One region of the Allobosea sp. P4_E12 genome, then DNA from elsewhere that is predicted to be linked to it. Evidence: predicted binding sites of a transcription regulator. Region 1 holds the regulator's gene; each other region holds the start of a gene.
The links. Region 1 encodes PhoB, which activates phosphate uptake and scavenging genes when phosphate is short. Its sites were predicted from a motif close to TGTCATNNANCTGTCAT; they were not measured.
Positions count from the first base shown of each region.

Region 2: pehA (phosphoric/sulfuric ester hydrolase PehA) is a predicted target of PhoB. The motif match lies at 689-705, and genes of this name have one in related genera.
Region 3: AC1DW9_RS14620 (UDP-2,3-diacylglucosamine diphosphatase) is a predicted target of PhoB. The motif match lies at 1,300-1,316, and genes of this name have one in related genera.

Region 1 is NZ_JBFUIY010000008.1:132,383-134,648, forward strand. Features, by position in the region: gene AC1DW9_RS12605 (TIGR03862 family flavoprotein) at 1-173, opposite strand, end outside; gene AC1DW9_RS12610 (YnfA family protein) at 248-568, shown strand; gene phoB (phosphate regulon transcriptional regulator PhoB) at 688-1,386, opposite strand; gene phoU (phosphate signaling complex protein PhoU) at 1,420-2,139, opposite strand; gene pstB (phosphate ABC transporter ATP-binding protein PstB) at 2,188-2,266, opposite strand, start outside.
Region 2 is NZ_JBFUIY010000007.1:188,009-190,274, forward strand. Features, by position in the region: gene pehA (phosphoric/sulfuric ester hydrolase PehA) at 760-2,266, shown strand, end outside.
Region 3 is NZ_JBFUIY010000010.1:39,354-41,619, forward strand. Features, by position in the region: gene AC1DW9_RS14610 (DMT family transporter) at 1-233, opposite strand, end outside; gene AC1DW9_RS14615 (SDR family oxidoreductase) at 461-1,240, opposite strand; gene AC1DW9_RS14620 (UDP-2,3-diacylglucosamine diphosphatase) at 1,365-2,177, shown strand; gene AC1DW9_RS14625 (glycosyltransferase family 4 protein) at 2,177-2,266, shown strand, end outside.

The DNA of each region.
Region 1 (2,266 bases):
AGCGGTTCGGAATGGGTAAGGTTCAATCCGCCGCGCCCGGCCAGCAGGAATTTGCGGGCCGGCGAGGGCATGCGATCGTAGATCGTGACGGTGTCCCCGGCTGCCGCAAGGCGCTCGGCCGCGATCAGCCCGGAGGGCCCTGCTCCAATAATGGCGACGTGATGTGTGGGCATCGGTCCGGCTTGCCGTCAGCGCGCCCTGCAGTCAAGGGTAATCCCGCCCCGAAGGCCATCGACAGGGAGGAACCATGCCGACCATCGCCGCCTATTTCGGCGCAGCCATTCTCGAAATCGCCGGCTGTTTCGCGTTCTGGGGCTGGCTCCGGCTCGACAAGCCCATCTGGTGGCTCGTACCCGGACTGTTTTCGCTCGCCCTGTTCGCCTGGCTGCTGACGCTGGCGGAGAGCGAAGCCGCCGGACGGGCCTATGCCGCCTATGGCGGCGTCTACATCGTCAGTTCGCTCGCCTGGCTCTGGGCCGTGGAAGGCTTTCGCCCCGACCGCTGGGACATTATCGGTGGGCTGATCTGCCTCGCCGGCGCGGCGATTATTATCGCAGGGCCGCGCTAGGGTATCGGCCCGAAAGGTGGATTGCGGTTTTCGGGAAGGCCGATGCAACCATAGACGGTTAGATCGTCGGGCGGATTCGATATCCGGCCCGATGATCCAAGTCCCCGATGATCCAAGTCTCAGCTCCGCGCAAAGGTCTCGTCGAAGGCATAGCCGGCACCGCGCACGGTCCGCAGCGGGTCCTTGGCGTTGTCAGGAGTGATCGCCTTGCGCAGCCGGCCGACATGGACGTCGACGGTGCGCTCGTCGATATAGACGTCGCGGCCCCAGACCGCGTCGAGCAGCTGGGCCCGGGAATAGACCCGCCCCGGCGCCTGCATCAGGAATTCGAGCAGGCGGAACTCGGTCGGGCCGAGATGCAGCTCGCTGCCTGAGCGGCGGACACGGCGGGTGGTGCGGTCGAGTTCGAGATCGCCGGCGGCCAACAGGCCGGCGACATGACCCGGCTTGGCGCGGCGTAGCAACGCCTGGATGCGGGCGATCAGCTCGGGCAGCGAGAACGGCTTGACGACATAGTCGTCGGCCCCGGTGGCGAGGCCGCGCACACGCTCGGTTTCCTCGCCGCGGGCGGTGAGCATGATGATCGGCACCCGCTCGGTATCGCGACGGGTCCGCAGCCTCCGGCAGAGCTCGATGCCGGAAAGGCCCGGCAGCATCCAGTCGAGCAGCACGAGGTCCGGCGTATGATCGCGCAGATGCAGCTCGGCATCGTCGCCACGCGCGACGCTGTCGACCTCGAAGCCCTCGGCTTCGAGATTGTAGCGCAGCAACAGGGTCAGCGGCTCTTCGTCCTCAACGATCAGGATGCGTGCAGGCATGTCTCACTCGGTCCCAAAGGTGTCGGGCGCCGGTCACTCACCGGTGGCGGCGTCCAGAAGGATATTGGTCGTGTCGAGCTTCGGGCGGGCTGCGTCCAAGGCTTCGCCCGTGACGAGATAGTGGATCGTCTCGGCGATGTTGGTGGTGTGGTCGCCGATGCGCTCGACATTCTTGGCGCAGAACAGGAGATGCGTGCAGAAGGTGATGTTGCGCGGGTCTTCCATCATATAGGTGAGCAGCTCGCGGAAGAGCGAGGTATAGAGCGCGTCGATCTCATCGTCGCGGCGCCAGACCTCCATGGCCTTCTGCTCGTTGCTGACGGCGTAAGCGTCGAGCACGTCCTTGAGCTGGGCCTGAACCAGGCGGCTCATATGCTCGAGGCCGACGACCGCGCGCGACGGCGGCTGGAACTGGCCGGAGATGGCGACCGCGCGCTTGGCGATATTCTTGGCGAGATCGCCGACACGCTCGATATCGGCGGCGATGCGGATGGCGGAGATCAGCTCGCGCAGGTCGTTGGCGAGCGGCTGGCGCCGGGCGATGGTGAGCACCGCCTTCTCCTCGACCTCGCGCTGCAGATTGTCGAGGCGCTGGTCGGCGCTGATGACCTTCTGCGCCAGACCGGTGTCGCGGCGCACCAGGGCGACCGTCGAATCGCCGAGCATGCGCTCCGACATGCCCCCCATCTCGGCCAGGCTGCGGCGGATCCCCTCGAGATCGGCATCATATGAGCGGACGATGTGATCAGTCATCGCGGCGTATCCTTTGTCGGCAAAGCAGTTGGAAGGCTGGGCGCCGGTTCAGCCGAAGCGGCCGGTGACGTAGTCCTGCGTCTGCTTCTTGTGCGGGTTCATGAAAATGGTGTTGGTGGCGTCGAAT
Region 2 (2,266 bases), on a different contig from region 1:
GGTTTGGACGCAGCGATCTCGCAACGGCTGTCGATCAAGCCGTGCGTTCGCCGACCGAGCCGGCCAGCGGCCGAGCCGAAAAGAGGGGTGGTGGGACGTTCCGAGCGGGCCAGAACACTGTCTGACCCAAATCCGAGGCGTCGACGGTGTTCGGCATGGCTCCGCCCCGGCCGAGCTGAGCGGCGTTACCCACGCGGGATCAGGAGGAGCGGGGCGCGGTGCCGTTCAGGCCCGGCACGCAGGAGCGTTCAACATCGATGCGCCCGATCAGACGCAGTTTTATGAATATAAAGTGGAATTCTCTTCGATGTTGATTCAGTCATGAACGTGTCTCCAGCAATCGGGAGCCCACGAATGCATTCGTGGTGCTTTTAGCTTTGGTGACGCGGTGCAAGCTGCTCCAGCAAATCCCGCGATCGACACCGTCGATACTATGATCATTCTGCATCAGGTTGCTTCGGTCAATGAAACGTCTTTTCAAAGATCGCTCTCGAACCGGGATAAACGCCTCTGGACGGCGAGGTGCTCGAAAGGCTTTGCCTCATGCGCTGGACGTACGTGACCTGCGGGGCATCCCGCCTTCGTCAGCGCGCAACTCCGACATTGCTGGCGCACCGGCAGCGCGCTGGGCAGAGACGCAAGGTCACCATTCCAGCTTGGCGAACACTCGCAAGATGGCTGCCCTGGCTTTCATCCAACAGTCATCCCGGCGTCATCCAGGCGACCTAGGCAGGCGGCCTCACAGCTGGATTGCCGAGAATGAAACGCCAGAATGTTCTCCTGATCGTCGTCGACCAATGGCGCGCCGATTTCATACCGCATCTGATGCGGGCCGAGGGGCGCGATCCCTTCCTGAAGACGCCGAATCTCGATCGCCTTTGCGCGGAGGGCGTGACCTTCCGCAACCATGTCACGGCCTGCGTGCCTTGCGGTCCGGCCCGGGCCAGCCTGCTCACCGGCCTCTACCTGATGAACCACCGCGCCGTGCAGAACACGGTGCCGCTCGACCAGCGCCATTTCAATCTCGGCAAGGCGCTGCGCGCCATCGGCTATGATCCTGCGCTGATCGGCTACACCACGACGACGCCCGACCCGCGTGCGACCTCGAAGAACGACCCGCGCTTCCTCGTGCTCGGCGACCTGATGGACGGTTTCCGTTCGGTCGGCGCCTTCGAGCCCAATATGGACGGCTATTTCGGCTGGGTGGCGCAGAACGGCTTCGAACTGCCGGAAAAGCGCGAGGATATCTGGCTGCCGGAGGGCGAGGACTCGGTGCCGGGCGCGACCGACAAGCCGTCGCGCATCCCCAAGGAATTCTCCGACTCGACCTTCTTCACCGAACGCGCGCTGACCTATCTGAAGGGGCGCGCCGGCCGGCCGTTCTTCCTGCATCTCGGCTATTATCGTCCGCATCCGCCCTTCGTTGCGCCGGCGCCCTATCACGCGATGTACCGCCCGGAGGATATGCCCGGGTTGGTGCGGGCGGAATCACCGGAAGCCGAGGCGGCTCAGCATCCGCTGACCAAGTTCTACATCGACTCGATCAAGCGCGGCTCCTTCTTCCACGGCGCAGAAGGCTCGGGCGCGACCTTGGACGAGGCTGAAATCCGCCAGATGCGGGCGACCTATTGCGGCCTGATCACCGAGATCGACGACTGCCTCGGCCGGGTTTTCGCCTATCTCGACGAGACCGGGCAGTGGGACGACACGTTCATCGTCTTCACCAGCGATCATGGCGAGCAGCTCGGCGACCACCACCTGCTCGGCAAGATCGGCTTCAACGACGAGAGCTTCCGCATTCCGTTGGTGGTGAAGGACCCGCGCGGAGCGGATGAGCGTCGCGGTGCGATCGAGGCCTCCTTCACCGAGAGTGTCGACGTGATGCCGACCATTCTCGACTGGCTCGGCGGCGAGGCGCCGCGCGCCTGCGACGGGCGCTCGGTGATGCCGTTCCTCAGCGAGGGACGGCCGGCGGATTGGCGCAGCGAGCTGCACTACGAATACGATTTCCGCGACGTGCACTACTCCCAGCCGGAGCAGGTGCTGGGCCTCCACATGGATCAGTCCAGCCTCTGCGTGATCCAGGACGAGCACTACAAATACGTCCATTTCGCCGCGCTGCCGCCGCTCTTCTTCGACCTCGCCAAGGATCCGCACCAGTTCGTCAATCTGGCCGAGGACCCGGCCTATGACGCCCTGGTGCGCGACTATGCCCAGAAGGCGCTGTCCTGGCGGCTGATCCATGCCGACCGGACCCTGACCCATT
Region 3 (2,266 bases), on a different contig from region 1:
GAACCGATCACCCCCCGCTTGAAATGGCCGCGCAGATTCTTGGTCTTCAGGGCAGCAGGAATTTCGCCGCGCCAGCCGAGCCAGAGCAGCAGCGGGATCAGCGCGAAGAAGGACCGGACGAAGACGAGTTCCCCTGTCGGATAACGGGCCGCGATCGCCTTGATGCCAGCCGACATCAGGGTGAAGGACAAAGCCGAGATCAGCTTGAGCGTGATGCCGAGGAGAGGAGACAACGGTGCTGCGCGTACGTGTCGGGGGAGAGAGTCTTATAAAAGACTTGTCCCTCTAGATCACGTTCGCGCGTCCGGTCCAAGCGCAATGCTTGCAACCCTGATGCCCGCGGCGGCGCATGCGTGCCGGGGAAGCGTGCTGGATGCGGGTCTTGCGCGGCAGGAACTGGGAGAGAATTCCTGCCCCGGACAGCAAGGCTCACCGGGGCAGATGCTGGCCTTGCCGCGTCTCAGAACGTTCCCTTGAAGACGCCGCCGTCGATCAGCAGGTTCTGGCCGGTGATGTAGCCGGCATGGGCGCTTGCCAGGAAGGCGCAGGCCTTGCCGAACTCCTCGGCGCTGCCGAAGCGCCTCGCCGGGATTTCGGCCATGCGGCCCTTCGTCATTTCTTCGGGCGTGATCCCCTTGATCGCCGCCATCTTGGTGGTCGAGCCCTTCAGCCGATCGGTATCGAACATGCCGGGCAGGATGTTGTTGATGGTGACGTTGGCATATGCGACCTCGCGGGCGACGCCGGAGAAGAAGGCGGTCAGACCGGCGCGTGCGCCCGACGAGACATCGAGCCCGGTCAAGGGGGTCAGCACGCTCATCGAGGTGATGTTGACGATGCGGCCGAAGCCGCGCGCGATCATGCCGTCGACGACACGCTGCATCAGTTCGACCGGCGTCGCCATGTTCTGGATGACGCCTTCGAGTAGCGCTTCGCGCGAGACTTCGCGGAACGGCTTCGGCGGTGGGCCGCCATTGTTGTTGACCAGGATGTCCGGCTCCGGCGCGGCGGCGAGCAGCGCGTCCTGACCTGCGCGGGTCGAGACGTCGGCAACGACCGCGATCACGGTTGCACCATACTTGGCCCGGATCTGGCTTGCCGTGGCCTCCAGCGTGGTCGCGTCGCGGCCGTTGATGACCACGGTGCATCCGGCCTCTGCGAGGGCCTCGGCGCAGCCGCGGCCAAGCCCCTTGCTCGAGGCGCAAATGATGGCCGTACGGCCGGCAATACCCAAATCCATCGCGTTTCTCCCGAGCTTTCGCTGATGTTCAGCTGAGCAGAACCACGGATTGAGTTCTGCGTCATCAAAGCGCAATGCAAATCAGACACACGCCGCAAGCAATGCAACAAGATGGGCTGGCGGCATGAGCGACGAGGACGAGGCGAAGCAGGTTCGCAGCATCTTCATCTCCGACCTGCATCTGGGAACGCGAGGAGCACAGGCCGATCTCGTGCTCGAATTCCTGCGGGCCTATGATGCTCCGCAGATTTATCTCGTGGGTGACATCATCGACGGCTGGCGGCTGAAGAGCGGCTGGTACTTCCCGCAGGCGCATAACGACGTCGTGCAGAAGCTCTTGCGCAAGGTGCGCAAGGGTTCGCGGCTGATCTACATCACCGGCAACCACGACGATTTCCTCCGCGACTTCACTGGAAGCGAGTTCGGCGGAATCCACATCGCCGACCATGCGCTGCATGAAACCGCTGACGGCAAGCGCCTGCTGGTGATCCATGGCGATCTGTTCGATCTGGTCGTGCGCAACGCAAAATGGCTCGCCCTGCTGGGCGACTGGGCCTACACGGTTGCGCTTGCGTCCAATACGGTCGTCAACAAGGTCCGTCGCCTCTTCCATCTGCCGCACTGGTCGCTCTCGGCCTGGGCCAAGCAGAAGGTGAAGAATGCGGTCAATTATATCGGCGAGTTCGAGACCTGCCTTGCCGCCGAGGCCCGCCGCCATGGTGCAGACGGCGTCGTCTGCGGCCATATCCATCACGCCGCACATCGCAAGATCGACGGGCTCACCTACATCAACACGGGCGACTGGGTCGAAAGCTGCACGGCTGTGGTCGAGCATCATGACGGCCGCTTCGAGGTCATTCGTTGGCCGCAATACCGGCTCAAGAGCGAGCCCGTGCGGCCGATCCCGCTGCCGGCTCTGGTCAGCGAGGCCGCCTGATGCGCGTCCTCATCGCGACGGACGCCTGGCGCCCCCAGATCAATGGGGTCGTCCGGTCGCTGGAGCAGATGGTCGAGGCAGGACCGTCA